Regions from separate parts of the Arthrobacter sp. Y3224055 genome, predicted to be linked through region 3. Evidence: predicted binding sites of a transcription regulator. Region 3 holds the regulator's gene; each other region holds the start of a gene.
The links. The regulator LexA, encoded in region 3, represses DNA repair genes until DNA is damaged. The targets are predictions, from matches to a motif close to TCGAACANNTGTTCGA.
Positions count from the first base shown of each region.

Region 1: a site for LexA is predicted at 1,547-1,562, ahead of AC5RTY_RS10170 (HNH endonuclease signature motif containing protein). Genes of this name have one in related genera too.
Region 2: a site for LexA is predicted at 2,182-2,197, ahead of AC5RTY_RS01460 (HNH endonuclease signature motif containing protein). Genes of this name have one in related genera too.
Region 4: a site for LexA is predicted at 2,432-2,447, ahead of uvrA (excinuclease ABC subunit UvrA). Genes of this name have one in related genera too.

Region 1 covers NZ_JBNHGB010000003.1:436,933-441,433, forward strand. Annotated here, with positions in the region: gene AC5RTY_RS10160 (ammonium transporter) at 1-802, shown strand, start outside; gene AC5RTY_RS10165 (P-II family nitrogen regulator) at 799-1,137, shown strand; gene AC5RTY_RS10170 (HNH endonuclease signature motif containing protein) at 1,593-3,416, shown strand; gene AC5RTY_RS10175 (glucose-6-phosphate dehydrogenase) at 3,461-4,501, opposite strand, start outside.
Region 2 covers NZ_JBNHGB010000001.1:297,281-301,781, reverse strand. Annotated here, with positions in the region: gene AC5RTY_RS01465 (hypothetical protein) at 1-113, opposite strand, end outside; gene AC5RTY_RS01460 (HNH endonuclease signature motif containing protein) at 340-2,151, opposite strand; gene asd (aspartate-semialdehyde dehydrogenase) at 2,586-3,731, opposite strand; gene AC5RTY_RS01450 (dihydrofolate reductase) at 3,959-4,501, opposite strand, start outside.
Region 3 covers NZ_JBNHGB010000005.1:29,822-34,322, reverse strand. Annotated here, with positions in the region: gene AC5RTY_RS12590 (ATP-dependent DNA helicase) at 1-1,252, shown strand, start outside; gene lexA (transcriptional repressor LexA) at 1,364-2,113, opposite strand; gene AC5RTY_RS12580 (LysM peptidoglycan-binding domain-containing protein) at 2,410-2,763, shown strand; gene AC5RTY_RS12575 (histidinol-phosphate transaminase) at 2,836-3,945, shown strand; gene hisB (imidazoleglycerol-phosphate dehydratase HisB) at 4,000-4,501, shown strand, end outside.
Region 4 covers NZ_JBNHGB010000002.1:348,283-352,783, forward strand. Annotated here, with positions in the region: gene uvrA (excinuclease ABC subunit UvrA) at 1-2,342, opposite strand, end outside; gene AC5RTY_RS06945 (GntR family transcriptional regulator) at 2,545-2,928, opposite strand; gene AC5RTY_RS06950 (MBL fold metallo-hydrolase) at 3,038-3,682, shown strand; gene AC5RTY_RS06955 (DNA topoisomerase IB) at 3,808-4,501, opposite strand, start outside.

The DNA of each region.
Region 1 (4,501 bases), on a different contig from region 3:
CATCAATGCCGGTGTAGCGGGCCTGGTCCTGGCCCTGATTCTGGGCAAGCGCAGAGGCTTCGGCAAGGACCCTGCACAGCGCCCGCACAACATTCCGTTGGTGATGATCGGCGCAGCGATGCTGTGGTTCGGCTGGTTTGGATTCAACGGGGGAGCGGCGGGCACGGCGGAGGAAGCCGGGCTGATCTGGGTCAACACCATGGCCGCCCCGGCAGCCGCCATCGTGGGCTGGCTGGTGACCGAGCGCCTCCGCGACGGCCGCCCCACGTCCCTCGGGGCGGCCTCGGGTGTGGTCGCGGGTCTGGTGGCCATCACCCCGGCCTGCGCCAACGTATCCCCTCTGGGGGCGGTGGGTCTGGGCCTGGTGGCGGGCGTGCTGGCCGCGCTGGCGGTGGGGCTGAAGTACAGGCTGGGCTACGACGACTCGCTGGATGTGGTGGGCGTCCACCTGGTTGCCGGCCTGGTCGGAACGCTGGCCCTGGGCTTCATCGCCCTGCCGGTCGAAGGTGCAGGCGGTGGTCTCTTCTACGGCGGCGGCGTCGCCCAACTGGGGGCGCAGGCCGTGGCGGCGCTGGTCTCGATGGTGTTCTCTGGCGTGCTGACCCTGATCATCGGCTTGGCGATCCACAAGACCCTTGGCTTCCGGGTAACCGCAGAGGATGAGGTCACCGGCGTGGACCTCGCCCAGCACGCCGAATCCGCCTACGAATTCGGCGGCCTGGGCACCGGCGGAACATTCATCCCGCACCCGGCAACCGACCCCAGCGCCCGCAGCACGATCAAGGAAGAGGTCAACGCATGAAACTGGTCACCGCAATCATCCGGCCGGAAAAGCTGGAGGCAGTCCGCAACAGCTTGGAAAGCTATGGGGTCCAAGGGCTGACCGTCAGTGAGGCCAGCGGGTACGGGCGGCAGCGCGGCCACACGGAGGTCTACCGCGGCGCCGAGTACACGGTGGACCTGCTGCCCAAGGTCCGCGTCGAGGTCTTGGTGGGGGAAGATCTGGCCGACGACATCGTGGACGTCCTCGTGGCCACCGCCAACACCGGCCGCGCGGGCGACGGCAAGGTCTGGCTGGTGGATGTGCAGGAAGCGGTCCGCGTCCGCACGGGCGAACGCGGCGAGGCTGCCATCTAGGACTGGAACCTTTGGCAGATTTCCCTGGCCCGGTTGTTCCGGTCACCCCTGCGGCGTCCGGAGCAACCGGGTCTTCCGGTGCGCGGGCGTGCACTTACGGAGTCTGCGGCGGCCCGGAAACCGCGGCGGTGCCGCGGTTTCGTCGGATGAAGGTGGCTGGTTCCCCTCCAGACGCGCCCGTCGGCTTCGCGTTCAGCCGTTAGCCTGCTGAGTTGTCCTCCACAGGGAAGGACGGTTCCCCGTTCAGCCGTCCGGACGCTGAGTTGTCCTCCACAGGGAAGGAGGGTTCCCCGTTCAGCCATTGGCCTGCTGAGTTGTCCTACACAGGGAAGGAGGGTTCCCCGTTCAGCCATTGGCCTGCTGAGTTGTCCTCCACAGGCAGCTGTCGAGGGCAGGTTATGCACTTTCCTCGAAGGTTCGTTCTACCCGGGGCGTGGGCTGCGTAGCGTTGAAGTATGGCAGCGGAACCGTTCGACGAGGCGCAGGAGCCGGAGGATCACTCCGGTACCCCTGCCGCGCCCGATGACGGTGCCACGCCCGACAATGGTTGCGCGCCCGACAATGGTTCCGCCGAACCGGTACCGGTCCCGCGGGGGTGGGCGGACGACTGGCGGGAGCTGGGACCGGCGGAACTGGCAGGCCTGCTCGCCGGCACCGACCCCGCGGCTCTGGACGATTGGTCGACCCTCGACTACCTCCAGGCGGTGCGCAAACACGAGGCCTGGACCCAGTCCCGCCGGCTGCGGGCCCTGCACCGCCTGGCCGTGCTCCGCCCGGCAACCGGGCCCGACGCCGGGGCACCGGACGGGATCTGCCGGCACGCCGCCGCCGAGCTCGCACCCATCCTGGCCGTGCCCCGCCAACGCGCTGCCGCGGAACTGGCCGACGCACACCAGATCGCCACCTGCCTGCCCGCCACCCTCGCCGCCCTGGACAACGGCGACCTCGACCTGCCCCGCGCCGCCGCCATCGCCCGCAAAGGCGCCGGCCTGCCGCCCGAGGTCCTGGCCGGCTACGAGGCCGGCGTTGTTCCCGGCGCCGGGACCATCACCCTGGAATCCGTGCAGGCCCGGGCCCGCACAGTCCGCGACCGGCTGCACCCCGAACCCCTCGAGACCCGGCACCGGGCCGCGATGGAACGCCGCACCGTCCACTACCAGCCCCAGGACGACGGGATGGCCGAACTCTACATCCGCACCAGCGCCGACAAAGCGCTGCTCGCCTACAACCTGATGCAGGCCCACGCCCGCAAACTCCAAACCGTCGACGAAACCCGCACCCTGGGCCAGCTCCGCGCCGACGTGTTCACCGACATGCTCCTGCGCTACCCCGGCCACGCCTACCAGCCCACGGCCACCGCCACAGACACAGACACCGGACCCGCCGCCGGCGACACAGCCGCCACCCAGACGGCCACCGACAACTGCGGAACAGCGGCCACCCAAACCGCAGCCAACCCGCGGGAAACGGCCCAGTCTGGAACTGCTGCCGCAACCGCAGCTGCAACCGGGTCCGCAGCCGCCGGGACTCTACCGGGCACCACCAAAGGAACCGGCCCAGAAATCCCGGACGCGGAAGTTGCGGCGTGCACCGCCCGAAACACGGCAGCCGGAGGGACGGCAGGACAGGGGCCCTGCACCTGCGGGGCCGGGAACATGACCGCCTCCGTCGCCGTCACCGCACCACTGCACACCCTGCTCCGGCTCGCCGAAGACCCCGGCGACCTCACCGGCTACGGACCCATCCCGCCCGGCATGACCCGCGACCTCGCCGCGCTGGCGAAGTCCTGGTTGATCGTGCTCACCGACGACCACGGCCACGCCATCGCTGCCGCCAAAGACCTGCGCACCCCGCCCGAATGGCTCAAACGCCTCGTCCGGCTACGTGACCGCCACTGCCGCGACTACGGCTGCACCGTCCCCGCCGACCAATGCGACATCGACCACACCATCGCCTGGGAAGACGGCGGCAAAACAGTCATCGAAAATCTCAGCGCCAGATGCAAACCCGGGCATAAAACCAAACACAACGGCGGCGGAACCGTCACCCAGGATCCCGACGGGACCCTCCACTTCACCACCCGCTCCGGCCATACCCACACCACCACCCCCGACGAAGGCTGGACACTCACGCTCCCCTCAGCCCTCGGCGCAGAAGAAGCCACGGAAAGCCCGGGCAACGGGGCCAAAAGTCCCCGGGGCTGTAATACCCGCGGCGAGGGCGACACCGGCGGAGAAGCCACGGACGGCCCATGGGACAACACCCCGCCACCGTTCTAGACGCCCCACCGCCCGTTCTAGGTATTTGGTGGCCTCGATTTCCGTTAGGGAAGCGGCCTGTCGCTCCGGGAAGTTGACCAACCGGCCGGACCGTTGCTGCCCGCTTCGTACCCTTCCAGCGGCACTTCGTCTTGTTCCCAAGCCTTCAGCACGGGCTCGACTATCCGCCAGCACTCCTCGGCGGTATCCCCGCGGACGGACAGGAGCGGGTCGCCGCGCAGCACGCCTTCCAACACTTCGCCGTAGGGCAACAGATCGGCCGAGTGCAGGTCGGCGCTCATGACCGCCCGGTCCAGCGTGAAGATGTCACCTGGACCGTTCACATCGATCTCAAGTTGAAGGGTTTCGGGTCCGAGCCCGATCCGCAGCCGCGTCGGGGCGTCGATGCCCTTGAAGCCCGTCGGCAGGTGGTTGACCGGCCTAAAGGTGATGATTACTTCCTTCTGCGGCTTGCCCAAAGCCTTGCCCGAGCGGAGGATGAACGGCACGCCGGACCACCGGGAGTTGTTGATTGAGACTTCAACCTCGGCCAGGGTTTCGGTCTTCTTGGCCGGGTCCACGCCCTGTTCGTCGGCGTAGTCCGGGATGTCGCGGTCGCCGATCCTGCCGGCGGTGTAGCGGGCACGCCGAGTGCTCTTGCCGAAATCCGGGTTGACGCTGCTGGCGCGCAGGACGCTGCCGATATGGTCGCGCAGGTCCCGCTCATGGATGGTGGCCGGGGCGTTGAGGGCGGTCAGCGCCATCACCTGCAACAAGTGGCTTTGGATCATGTCACGCAGCGCGCCGGCCCCGTCGTAGTAACGGGCACGACCCTCCAAGGCCAGCCCCTCATCGTAGAAGATCTCGACTTTCGCCACATGTTCATTGCTGAGCAGCGGCTCCAGCAGGCGGTTGGCGAAGCGCAGGCCGAGGATGTTGAAGACCGTTGCCTTGCCCAGGAAGTGGTCCACCCGGTGGATATGGTCCTCCGGCACCAGCTTCAACAGCGTCTTGTTCAGCGATGCGGCCGATTCACGGCTGGAGCCGAACGGCTTTTCCAACACCAGCCGTGTTCCCTCCGGCACGTCCTCGGGCCGGAGAAGCTC
Region 2 (4,501 bases), on a different contig from region 3:
ATGAGCCAATCGGGCGACAAAAACTCATGCATGGGTGGCAGCAAATGATCGGCGGGCAGTAGCCGCGCGAACGCATCCCGCGGTTCGAAGCACTGTTCCAACTGGAGCATCATCCACCATTCTTCGGAGAGGTAGGCAGGACCGCAGGTCTCCAGGAAGCGCCGAAGGTGAGCCTCCAACCTGAGTGAGCGGTCGAGCTGGATTGGTCTTACCTGACGTTGTTGGACGAAGAACTCCCGTAGCACGTCGTCGACTCGCGCCTTGGGCCTCGCATACCTGGTCACTGTTGAATCCTCTTGCTATGGGTTTCGCTTCATGTCGGTTGGAGCAGTGGGGCGTTTAGAACGGTGGCGGGGTGTTGTCCCATGGGCCGTCCGTGGCTTCGTCGACGCCATCACCGCTGGTCTCATTCCGCGGACTGATTGCCCCGTTGGCTCCGTTTTCCGTGGCTTCTTCTGCGCCGGGGGCTGAGGGGAGCGTGAGCGTCCAGCCTTCGTCGGGGGTGGTGGTGTGGGTGTGGCCGGAGCGGGTGGTGAAGTGGAGGGTCCCGTCGGGGTCCTGGGTGACGGTTCCGCCGCCGTGGTGTTTGGTTTTGTGCCCGGGTTTGCATCTGGCGCTGAGATTTTCGATGACTGTTTTGCCGCCGTCTTCCCAGGCGATGGTGTGGTCGATGTCGCATTGGTCGGCGGGGACGGTGCAGCCGTAGTCGCGGCAGTGGCGGTCGCGTAGCCGGACGAGGCGTTTGAGCCATTCGGGCGGGTGGCGCAGGTCTTTGGCGACGGCGGCTGCCTTGCCATAGTCATCGGTGAGCACGATCAACCAGGACTTGGCGAGCGCGGCAAGGTCGCGGGTCATGCCGGGCGGGATCGGCCCGTAGCCGGTGAGGTCGCCGGGTTCTTCGGCGAGCCGGAGCAGGGTGTGCAGGGGCGCGGTGACGGCGACCGAGGCGGTCACATTCCCGGCACCGCAGGTACAGGGCCCCTGCCCTGCCGTCCCTCCGGCTGCCGTGTTTCGGGCGGTGCACGCCGCAACTTCCGCGTCCGGGATTTTTGGGCCGGTTTTCTCGGGGGCGCCAGGTGGAGCGGCTGCCGTTGTCATTGCCGTTGCGTTCGTTACAGAGCCGAGCACGGTCCCGGATCCGGCAGCAGTTCCGGAACGGCTTGCTGCTCTCGGTCCGGCTGCTCCCTGGTTGGCGACTGTTTCGCCGCCGGTGATTCCGGTAGTTGCCGCGGCTGTGTCGCCGGCGGCGGTTCCGGTTGTGAAGGTGTCTGTGGCGGGCTGGTAGGCGTGGCCGGGGTAGCGCAGGAGCATGTCGGTGAACACGTCGGCGCGGAGTTGGCCCAGGGTGCGGGTTTCGTCGACGGTTTGGAGTTTGCGGGCGTGGGCCTGCATCAGGTTGTAGGCGAGCAGCGCTTTGTCGGCGCTGGTGCGGATGTAAAGTTCGGCCATCCCGTCGTCCTGGGGCTGGTAGTGGACGGTGCGGCGTTCCATCGCGGCCCGGTGCCGGATCTCGAGGGGTTCGGGGTGCAGCCGGTCGCGGACTGTGCGGGCCCTGGCCTGGACGGATTCCAGGGTGATAATCCCGGCGCCGGGAACAACGCGGGCCTCGTAGCCGGCCAGGACCTCGGGCGGCAGGCCGGCGCCTTTGCGGGCGATGGCGGTGGCGCGGGGCAGGTCGAGGTCGCCGGCGTCGAGGGCGGTGAGGGTGGCGGGCAGGCAGGTGGCGATCTGGTGTGCGTCGGCCAGTTCCGCGGCCGCGCGTTGGCGGGGCACGGCCAGGATGGGTGCGAGCTCGGCGGCGGCGTGCCGGCAGATCCCGTCCGGTGCCCCGGCGTCGGGCCCGGTTGCCGGGCGGAGCACGGCCAGGCGGTGCACGGCCCGCAGCCGGCGGGACTGGGTCCAGGCCTCGTGTTTGCGCACCGCCTGGAGGTAGTCGAGGGTCGACCAATCGTCCAGGGCCGCGGGGTCGGTGCCGGCGAGCAGGCCGGCCAGTTCCGCCGGTCCCAGGTCCTGCCAGTCGTCCGCCCACCCCCGCGGGACCGGTGCCGGTTCGGCGGAACCATTGTCCGGCGCGGCACCATCGTCGGACGCGGCAGGGGTACCGGAGGATTCCTCCGGCTCCTGCGCATTGTCCAACGGTTCCGCTGCCATACTTCAACGCTACGCAGCCCACGCCGCGGGTAGAACGGGTCTTCGATGAAAGTGCACAACCTGCCGTCGACACCTGCCTGTGTAGGACAACTCAGCCGGCGGATGGCTGAACGGGGAACCGTCATTCCCCTGTGTAGGACAACTGAGCAGGCGGACGGCTGAACGGGGAGCCGACCTTGCCCGTGCAGGACAAGTCGGAAGGCGAACGATTCGAAGCGGAGCCGTCCACTGCCTGTGGAGGACGGCGTCCCCTGCATAGTGTCCTGATGTGGACAGCTCAGGATACGGCGTAGCGGGACTTCCATGGGCAGCCTGCGCCGCCGGAAAAGCGAACTGCCACCAGCGGGAGCCCACCCCTACAACAGCAGGAGCCCGTCCCCAAAGGGACGGGCTCCTCGTGGCTCATGGCTTCCGCCGGCCTCGGGCGGCAGGTCCTAAAGGTTGCCGGTGGCGATGCGCAGCATGCGGCGCAACGGCTCCGCCGCGCCCCACAGGAGCTGGTCGCCCACGGTAAAGGCGCTGATGTACTCGGGACCCATTTCCAGCTTGCGGATACGGCCTACCGGGATCTCGAGCGTGCCGCTGGCCGCCACCGGCGTCAGGTGCTCCATGGTGGCTTCCTTGGTATTGGGAACCACGCGGGACCACTCGTTGTCGGCGTCGATGATCCGCTCGATTTCGGCCACCGGCAGGTCCTCGGTGAGCTTCAATGTCAGGGCCTGCGAGTGCGACCGCATGGCGCCGATGCGGACGCACAGGCCGTCGAACGGGATCCGCTTGTCGTCGCTCAAGCCCAGGATCTTGTTGGTCTCGGCGGGGGCTTTCCATTCTTCCTTGGACTGTCCGTTGCCCAGGTCCTTGTCGATCCACGGGATCACGGAACCGGCCAGCGGCACGCCGAACTGGGAAGCATCCAGTTCGGGGCTGCGCTGCTGGGCGAGGATCTTGCGGTCGATTTCCAAGATGGCGGAGGAGGGCTGCGCCAGCTCGTCGGCCACCGCGGCGTTCAGCGTACCGAACTGGTTCAGCAGTTCGCGCATGTGCCGGGCGCCGCCGCCGGAGGCCGCCTGATAGGTCATGGACGTGCCCCACTCGACGAGGCCGTTCTTGAACAGTCCGCCCAGGCCCATGAGCATGCAGGAGACGGTGCAGTTGCCGCCGATGAATTCCTTCACGCCCCGCGCCAGGCCGGCGTCGATCACGTCGCGGTTGACCGGGTCCAGCACGATGATGGAGCTGTCCTGCATCCGCAGGGTGGACGCCGCGTCTATCCACAGGCCGTCCCAGCCGGCGTCGCGCAGCTTCGGGTACACCTCGGCGGTGTAGTCGCCGCCCTGCGCCGTCAGGATGATCGGCAGCTTTGCCAGCGTCTCGATGTCGTACGCGTCCTGCAGCTTGCCCGCACCCGCGGCGAAGGACGGAGCGTCGCCGCCGGCGTTCGACGTGGAGAAAAACACGGGGTTGATGAGGTCGAAGTCGCCTTCATCCTGCATGCGCTGCATGAGGACGGAGCCGACCATGCCGCGCCAACCGATCAGGCCGACGGACTGGGCAGATGAAGTGGCTGCTGGGGAAGTCATGCATTCCATTTTACGGACCGGGTCAATTTAAGCGCTGTGAGTTACACAAGGTAGGCGCTGCGGGTTACACAAAGTAGGCGCGGCGGCTTACACGAGGTGGCGCTGTGAGTTGCACAGAGTGGGTGGAGCGCAAGCGTCACCATGACGACGGCGTTGCCCGGCGCCGGCAATTCCATAGGCCCGGCCTGTCCGCTCCGGCCGGGCCTACACGTAGGGCCTTAGCGCTCCTACTCCGGGCCGCGGACCCAGAGCGAGATGCGGTAGCGGGTGCCGTTGGCCGCGGTGTGCCAGTCCTCGGTGGGGCTGACGCCCTCGAACTTCCATTCCGGGCCGAGCTGGGGGGCGTACGTGTCGCCGTCCGTCTCCAGGTCGATGACCGTCACCGAGGCCGCGTTCGCGTGCTGCCTGGCGAGGTTGAAGATCTCGCCGCCGCCCAGGATCCAGATTTGGTCGCTGCCCGGGCTGGCCGCCGCCTCCGCCAGGGCGTCTTCGATGGTTTCGACGACGACGGCGCCCGCAGCGGCCAGCTGCCCGCGCAGTTCCGGCCTCCGGCTGACCACGATGTTGGTGCGCCCCGGCAGCGGCCGGTACTTGTCGGGAAATGACTCCCAGGTCTTGCGTCCCATGATCACCGGATGGTTCAGCGTGGTCCGCTTGAAGTGTGCCAGGTCCTCGGGCAGGTGCCAGGGCATGCCGCCGTCGCGGCCGATGACGCCGTTGCTGGTCTGTGCCCAGATCATCCCGACCACCGGAGCGGAGAGCGCCCCGGT
Region 3 (4,501 bases):
TGAGCTGCAGGACCGCGTCACCAGCGCCGTCGCGGGGCAACTCTCCGCCGCCATGGTGCGTACCGCCGCCTCGACGGCACGCAAACACACGGGGATCAGCGTGGAGCCTTTGAACTCCGCCGCCGATGCGCTGGAGGACGTCCTGCAGTCGGTGCCCACCGGCCTGCTGGCGGCCGGCCTCCGCGAGGAGCATGAGCTGGTTCTTGCGCAGGTACGGGAAGCGGCCCGCGCGGCGCTCTCCGACTCGAAGCCCGAGGGTGCGGGGGCAGCGGACGGCGGACGGCAGATGGCGCGCTCACGGCTCGCGGCCGTGCTGGAACTGGCCGAACGGCTGCTGTCCGCTCCGGACTCCCGGGAGGTCATCTGGGCGACCCGTCCCAGCACCTATGGCGAGGCCGGCGACTACGCCGCCAATGACGACCAGCCGGCAACGTTGAACATAGCGCCGCTCTCGGTGGCGTCCCGGCTGCGTGAGGGCTTGTTCGACGAACATACCGTTGTGCTGACATCGGCGACGTTGTCGGTCGGGGGGACCTTCGATGCCGTCGCCGGGTCGCTCGGACTGCTCGGAGCCGGCGCGCCCGCCTATTCCAGCGTGGACGTGGGCAGCCCCTTCGATTACCCCAGGCAGGGCGTGCTCTACGTGGCGTCGCATCTGCCGAAGCCGGGCCGGGGCACCAGCCCGGAACAGCTCGATGAACTCGAGGAGCTGCTGCTGGCCTCGCGCGGCGGCGCCCTGGGCCTGTTCTCCTCGCGGCGTGCGGCAGAAGAAGCCGCGGCCGAGATGCGCGGGCGCACCGACCTGACCATCCTGTGCCAGGGCGAATCGTCGATGGGCGCGCTGGTCCGCCAATTCGCCGAAGAGCCCGACACCTGCCTGTTCGGCACCATGACGCTCTGGCAGGGCGTCGACGTTCCCGGTTCCGCGTGCCGGCTCGTGGTCATCGACCGGATTCCGTTCCCCCGGCCGGATGACCCGCTCACGACTGCCCGAACCCGGTCCGTGGCGCAGTCCGGGGGAAACGGTTTCATGACGGTCTCGGCGACCCATGCGGCCGTGCGGCTGGCCCAGGGAGCCGGGAGGCTGATCCGCGCGTCAAACGACCGTGGAGTGGTGGCCGTGTTGGACTCACGGCTGGCGACGGCGCGCTACGGGAGTTTCCTCCGCAGCGCCCTGCCGCCCTTCTGGAGTACCAAGGACGGCGCCACGGCCCGCCAGGTCTTGGAAAGGCTGGCTACGGCCTCAGCCTGAACGGGTTGGGGGCACGCCCGTTCCGGAGCGAGCGGGGCCCTGCGCGGGGACCGCCCGTGCGGGCAGGGGATCCCGGGGTGGCTGCAGCGCGGACCGGGGAGACCGGGCGCGTCAGAGGGCCCGCATCACCGAGACAACCTTGCCCATGATGGTTGCGTGGTCGCCAAGAATCGGTTCGTACTGGGTATTCTGCGGCAACAGCCAGGTGTGGCCGTCGCGCTGCCGGAAGGTCTTGACCGTTGCTTCGTCGTCGAGCAGCGCCGCCACGATGTCGCCGTTCTCGGCCGTGTGCTGCTGGCGGACCACGACCCAGTCGCCGTCACAGATGGCCGCATCGATCATGGAATCGCCCGAGACCCTGAGCATGAACAACTCGCCGTGTCCCACCAGTTGCCGCGGCAGGGGCATGACGTCCTCGACCGCCTGGTCCGCCAGGATCGGCCCGCCCGCTGCGATCCTTCCCACCAGCGGCACCATCGCCGTGTCGGATGACGTGGTCAGCTCGGATACGGCGACGCCGCTGGAGCTGCGCAGCTGTTGCGGTTCATCGACTCCGACGATTTCCACACCCCCGTGCTCGAGTGTCAGCGGGGTCAGGATTTCCATGGCACGGGGACGCTTGGGGTCGCGCCTGATGTAGCCCATCTTCTCCAGTTGGGCCAACTGGTGCGTGACGCTGGACAGGCTTGCCAGACCGACCGTGTCACCGATCTCGCGCATGGACGGAGGGTATCCGTGTGACATAACGGAGCGCTGGATGGTTTCCAGGATCTTCTTCTGCCTCGGCGTCAGGCTGCGCCCCACTTTGACGGGCCGGCCGCGTCGCTTCGCTCCGGCAGTGGTGGTGGTCTCTTCCGACATGTCCGGCCCCGGTCTCCCCGTAGTGGTCCCTGCGCCGGCGCCGTAGCGGAACCGCACATGGACTGTTGTCTCAACTGTTTTGTCGGTGGCGGCTGATGCACTGCTCTTACTGCCGCCCGACGCTTACAACGCTAGGCGAGGCGGTAGCGAATTTCAAACATTTGTTCGACTGAGTCTCGACAATGTTCGATCACCAGTGCTAAAACTGTAGAAGACGTATTCGAAGATACGTTCGAATACCGTTGCAAGACGATCGAAACCAGCCGAAATAGATCGAATATCGGAAAGGTGGCACCATGTCCGCCCAGCTCGCACCGCAGCCCGCTGGCCTTCGTACCAGCACAGGCCTGCGGCTGACCCGCCGCGGCCGTTTGTTGCTGATCGGCCTGCCGCTGATGCTCGCCGCGGCCGCAGCCCTGACCCTGATCGGTTTCTTCACTGCTCCGGCAATGGCCGCCGCCGGGGGGCTGGGGCCGGGGCCGGCGGCGACCGTCACGGTCGGCAGCGGCCAGTCACTGTGGGACATAGCAGTGCAGTCCGCGCCGGACCGCAACCCCCACGATGTCATTTTCGAGATCGCGCAATTGAACGGCCTGCAGGGGGACATCGTCCACGCCGGGCAGCAGCTGCTGGTCCCGTCCGCGCGCTGAGGCAGCCGTAATATGAGCTGCTTCGGCCCGCCCGATTCCTGCCCCGGGCGGGCCGAAGCTTAAACTGGACCGGTGAGTGAGCAGTTAGAACGCCTGAACCGCCTGCCGTTGCGGGAAAATCTCCGGGGCCTGGAGCCCTATGGTGCGCCCCAGCTGGAGGTTCCCGTCCTCCTGAACGTCAACGAAAACACCCATGGCCTGCCCGATGCTGTCCGTCAGGCCATCGTCTCGGCCGTCAGCGAGGCTGCCGCGGGTCTGAACCGGTATCCGGATCGCGAGTTCACGAAGCTGAGGACGGCGCTGGCCCGCTACTTGGGGCACGGCCTCACCGCAGAGAACATTTGGGCCGCCAACGGATCGAACGAGGTCCTGCAGCAAATCCTCCAGGCCTTCGGCGGCCCCGGCCGCACCCTGCTGAGCTTCCCGCCCACCTATTCCATGTACCCGCTGCTGGCCAGCGGGACGGACACGGATTATGTGGCCGTTCCGCGGGGGGCAGACTTCACGTTGTCCCCGGACGCTGCCGCCGCCGCTGTGGCCGGCTCCGCGGCAAACGTGGTCGTTCTTTGCTCCCCGAACAACCCGACGGGCACCGCCCTGGGCCTTGAGGTCGTGGAGGCGGCGTATGAAGCGGGGGAAGCCTCCAAGGCCATCGTGATCGTGGACGAGGCCTACGCCGAGTTCGCCCACGCCGGAACGCCGAGCGCGCTGACACTGTTGCCGGGGCGGGAGCGGCTCATCGTTTCCCGCACCATGAGCAAGGCCTTCGCGCTGGCAGGCGCCAGGGTCGGGTACCTCGCCGCCGCACCGCAGATTACCGATGCGCTGCGACTGGTCCGCCTGCCCTACCACCTCTCCGCCGTTACGCAGGCAACGGCCCTGGCCGCGTTGGACCATGCCGATGCGCTGCTGGCCAACGTCGAAGACATCAAGGCGCAACGGGACCGCATTGTCGACGGGCTGGCCGAGCTGGGACTCGACCCGGCGCCGTCCGACTCAAACTTCGTGTTTTTCGGCGGGCTGGAGGACCCCCGCTCGGTGTGGCAGGGACTGCTGGAAGCCGGCGTGCTGATCCGCGACGTCGGGATCCCGGGCCATCTGCGGGTAACCGCCGGCACTGAGGCCGAGACCACAGCCTTCCTCAACGGCATCAAGGCCCTCGTGGCGAGCCCCGTCTCCTAAACTAGTAAGAGCGAACCGGCTCGTGCCGGTCGACCAATTCGTCAAAGGACTCCCATGACCGTGGAAACCACCACCGGACGTACCGCACGCCTCGAACGCATCACCAGCGAGTCGTCCGTGCTGGTTGAACTGGACCTCGACGGCACCGGCCGTTCCGAGATCAGCACCACCGTGCCGTTCTACGACCACATGCTCACCGCCCTGGCGAAGCACTCGCTCGTCGACCTGACCGTGAAGGCCAGCGGGGACACGCACATCGACGCGCACCACACCGTCGAAGATGTCGCCATCACCATCGGCGACGCCCTGAAGGAAGCGCTGGGCAACAAAGCCGGGATCCGCCGTTTCGGCGAAGCCACGGTGCCCCTGGACGAGGCGCTGGCCCACGCCGTCGTGGACATCTCCGGCCGGCCCTACCTGGTGCACACGGGAGAACCGGCAGGCCAGGAGTACCACTTGATCGGCGGACATTTCACCGGATCGCTGACCCGCCACGTGTTCGAATCGATCACACTGCACGCCCAGATCTGCCTGCACATGCGCGTGCTGGGCGGCA
Region 4 (4,501 bases), on a different contig from region 3:
AGCGTCTCGCGGTTGTACCGCGCGCCGTGGCAGACCTCGCACGGAACGTAGACGTCGGGCAGGAAGTTCATCTCGATCTTCAGCGTGCCGTCGCCGGAGCAGGCCTCGCAGCGCCCGCCCTTGACGTTAAACGAGAACCGGCCGGGCAGGTAGCCCCGGAGCTTCGCCTCGTTGGTCTCGGCGAACAGTTTGCGGATGTTGTCGAAGACACCGGTGTAGGTGGCGGGGTTGGAGCGTGGCGTGCGGCCGATCGGGCTCTGGTCGACGTGGATGACCTTGTCCAGCTGGTCCACGCCTTCCACCCTGGTGTGGCGGCCGGCAACATGCTTGGCTCCGTTGAGCTTGTTCGCCAGCACCTTGTAGAGGATGTCGTTGACCAGGGTCGATTTTCCGGAGCCGCTGACGCCGGTGACCGCGGTGAAGATTCCCAGCGGGAACGAGGCATCGATGCCGCGGAGATTGTTTTCCCGGGCACCCACCACCTTGATCTGGCGCTTCTTGTCCATCTTCCGGCGCTTCGCCGGCAGTTCGATGCGGCGCCGGCCGGACAGGTAGTCACCGGTGATGGAACGCGTGTTGTCCAGCAGTTCCTGCAGCGAGCCGGAGTGCACCACTTCGCCGCCGTGCTCGCCGGCGCCCGGTCCGATGTCCACTATCCAGTCGGCCTCGGCGATGGTGTCCTCGTCGTGTTCCACCACTATCAGGGTGTTGCCGAGGTCGCGCAGCCGTGTGAGGGTCTCGATCAAGCGGCGGTTGTCCCGCTGGTGCAGGCCGATGGAGGGCTCGTCGAGCACGTAGAGCACGCCGACCAGGCCGGAGCCAATCTGCGTGGCCAGCCGGATGCGCTGGGCCTCCCCTCCGGACAGCGTGCCGGCGGCGCGCTCCAGGTTCAGGTATTCCAGGCCCACGTCCAGGAGGAACCGCAGCCGTGCCTGGATCTCGATGAGTACCTGGTGGGCGATCTGGGTTTCGCGGGCCGAGAGCTCCAGGCCGGCGAGGAACGAACTCGCCTCGCGCAGCGGCAGGGCAGACACATCCGCGATGGACTTGCCGTTGATCAGCACGGACAGCGACGCGGGGTTCAGCCGCGCGCCGTTGCATTCCGGGCACGGGACCTCGCGCATGTACTCCTTGTAACGGTCCCTCGCCCACTCGGACTCGGTTTCCTCATGCTTTCGGTGGATGTACTGGAACGCGCCTTCGAATCCGGTGCTGTATTTCCGTTCCCGGCCGAAGCGGTTGCGGTACTGCACCACGACCTTGAAGTCCTTGCCGTGCAGTACGGCCTCCCGGACCTTCTTCGGCAGGTTCTTCCACGGCTCGTCCATGGAGAACCCCAGCTCATGCGAGAGCCCTTCGAGCAACCGCGTCCAGTACTCCTGGGTGGCTTTGCCCAAGGACCACGGGGCAATGGCGCCCTCGGACAGGCTCCGGTCGGGATCCGGGACCACCAGGTCCACATCTACTTCAAGCTTGCTGCCGATACCGGTACAGGCCGGACAGGCGCCGAACGGATTGTTGAACGAGAACGAGCGCGGCTCGATCTCGTCGATGGCGAGCGGGTGTTCGTTCGGGCAGGCCAGGTGCTCGGAGAAGCTACGCGTACGGCCCGGGTCGTCCTCGTCAATGTCGACGAAATCGGCCAGCACGCGGCCCTCCGCGAGGGCCAGGGCGGTTTCCACCGAGTCGGTCAGGCGCTGGTGGATGCCTTCCTTGGCCACCAGCCGGTCCACCACCACCTCAATGGTGTGCTTGTACTGCTTCCCCAGCTTCGGCGGTTCGCTTAGCTGCACCTGCTTGCCGTCCACCTTTGCGCGGGAAAAGCCCTTGGTGCTCAGTTCCTTGAACAGGTCGACGAACTCGCCCTTGCGCCCGCGCACTACCGGGGCCAGGATCTGGAACCGGGTCCCTTCGGGAAGCTCTTGCAGCTGGTCAACGATTTGCTGCGGGGTCTGCTTTTCCACCGGTTCACCGCACTGCGGGCAAAAGGGGCGGCCGACGCGGGCCCACAGCAGGCGCAGGTAGTCGTAGATCTCGGTGATTGTTCCCACGGTGGAGCGCGGGTTGCGGCTGGTCGATTTCTGGTCGATCGAGACCGCCGGCGACAGGCCCTCGATGAAGTCCACATCCGGCTTGTCCACCTGCCCCAAGAACATCCGCGCATAGGAAGAGAGCGATTCCACGTACCGGCGCTGGCCCTCGGCGAAGATCGTATCGAAGGCCAACGACGACTTGCCCGAGCCGGACAGGCCCGTGAAGACGATCATGGCGTCGCGGGGCAGGTCCACGCTGACGTTCTGCAGATTATGCTCGCGGGCGCCCTTGACGACCAGCCGGGACATATCCGCGGAGCGGGAAACGGAGGTGGCAGACTCGGAATCGGTCGCCGGGACGGACGCTTCGCTTGCTTTTAGCACGGTATCTACTCTAATCGAAAATTCGTTCGAACTTGTATTACATCGGTCACGGCGGACGGCACCTGCGGACAGTGAGCGTCCGCAATCGTCGGCTCCCCGGCCGGCGCCAGACGACGCCTGATGCCGCCTACTTGATGCCGTGGCGCTCCAACGCGGCCTTGGCGGCGGCGAGTGCTTCCTTGCCGCCGATCCCTTGACCGTGAACGGCGCGGGCGAATGCTTCGGCGGCATCGCCCAGTTGTTGCCGGGCCTTGCCGGCTCCGGCGCTGACCACGGTGCCGGCCCGGCCGTGGGTTTCCACCCGCCCGGCAGTTTCAAGCTCCCGGTAGGCGCGTGCCACGGTATTCGGGACCACACCCAGATGGTCGGCCAACCGCCTGACGGGCGGCAGCTTCGTGCCCACCGGGAGTTCGCCGGCATCGGCCGCTTCGATGATCCGCAGCCTCAACTGCTCGAAGAGCGGCACGGCGCTGTCGCGGTTCATCCGCCAGTCAAACTCGCTCGCTTCCATCGTCTGCGCCCGCTCCTCGTCGTGTCCCCAGCATCGCGCTGCCTGTCCGCTGCTACAACCAGAATGACATCCTGAGCCGTCCGGGTCGACTGTCGGTAGGCTGGGAAGCATGTTGCTTCACGAAGATCCTGCAGTCACCATCCGCGGTATTTCCGTTTCCGAGATGGACAACAACGTCTATCTGCTGACGGCCAAGGCTTCCGGCACCCAGGTGTTGATCGACGCCGCCGATGACTTTCCGGCCATCCAGCAACTGCTGCGCGAGGGCGCCGCGGATGCCGGGCGGCCGGCCGAGGTTGCCCTGATCGTGACCACGCACAGCCACTGGGACCATGTCCGGGCCCTGCCGGAGGCGGTGGCCGCTACCGGCGCCAAAACGGCGGCCGGGGTGGAGGATATTCCGCAGATCGAGGTGCGGACCGATGTTGCGCTCGAGCATCAGGACGTCGGCCGCTTCGACGGATTCTCGTTGGAAGCCATCAAGCTGCGCGGGCACACGCCGGGTTCCGTGGCGCTGCTCTACCGCGCACCCGAGGGCCCGCCGCACCTGTTCACCGGAGATTCCCTGTTTCCGGGCGGGCTGGGCAACACGCAGCAGGACCCGGAACGGTTTTCAACCCTCTTCAACGATGTGGCCGAACGGGTGTTCAACTACCTGCCCGACGACACGGTGGTCCATCCGGGCCATGGCGCCGGCACCACCCTCGGGGCGGAACGGCCCCATCTGGACGAGTGGAAATCGCGCGGCTGGTAGGGCGCATTCAACCCCGACAGACGTGGACGTTGGGGGGAATCCCGCCTGCCGGGGCTCTCTAATTCTAGCGCCGCGGGCTGCTTTCGCTCCCTTGCCACCCGAGGAAGGATGGCAGGCTGCCCCTGTCAGGCCAGGAAGGACGGCAGGCTGCGTTCCGCCGCGGAGTACGTGGCGGCGTCCGGGATCTGTCCCGCCATAAAGCGGTCCACGAGCCGCGGATCCACGTACGACTTGCGGGCGACGGCGGGCGTATTGCCCAGCCGCTCCGAGACGGCGTGCATGGCTGCGACCACGGCCTTGCGCCGTCCGGTGAGATTCGGCTTGCCGGTGTAGCCGGCCAGTGCCACGGCGGCCGTTACCGTTCCCTGCCACGTCCGGAAATCCTTGGCACTGAACTCCGGCCCGCAGAGTTCGTGGATAAACTCGTTCAACTCCGACGCGCCCAGCCCCGACCAGTCTCCGGTGCCGTTGCGGTAACCGATGGCCGGATCGTCGGCCTTCAGGGTCCGCACCGCCGCCAGCTGGACGGCGATATCCGGATCCTTCAGTTCCACGTCCCACTGCAGTCCGCTCTTCCCGGGAAAATGCAGCCGGACGGTATCTTCCCGCACCTGCACGTGGCGAACCAACAACGTCGTAACCCCGTAGGATCCGTTATCTTCGGCGTAGACTTCCGAACCGATCCGCAACGACGCGCTGTCCAGCAGGCGGAAGGCAACGGCACAGGCCACCGGGCGGGTTCGTTCGCCGGACCTCAGCAGCCTCGTCACCTTGCGGCGCGCGGTGGTCAGGGTGGCTCCGAACGCCAGGGAGCGGTCG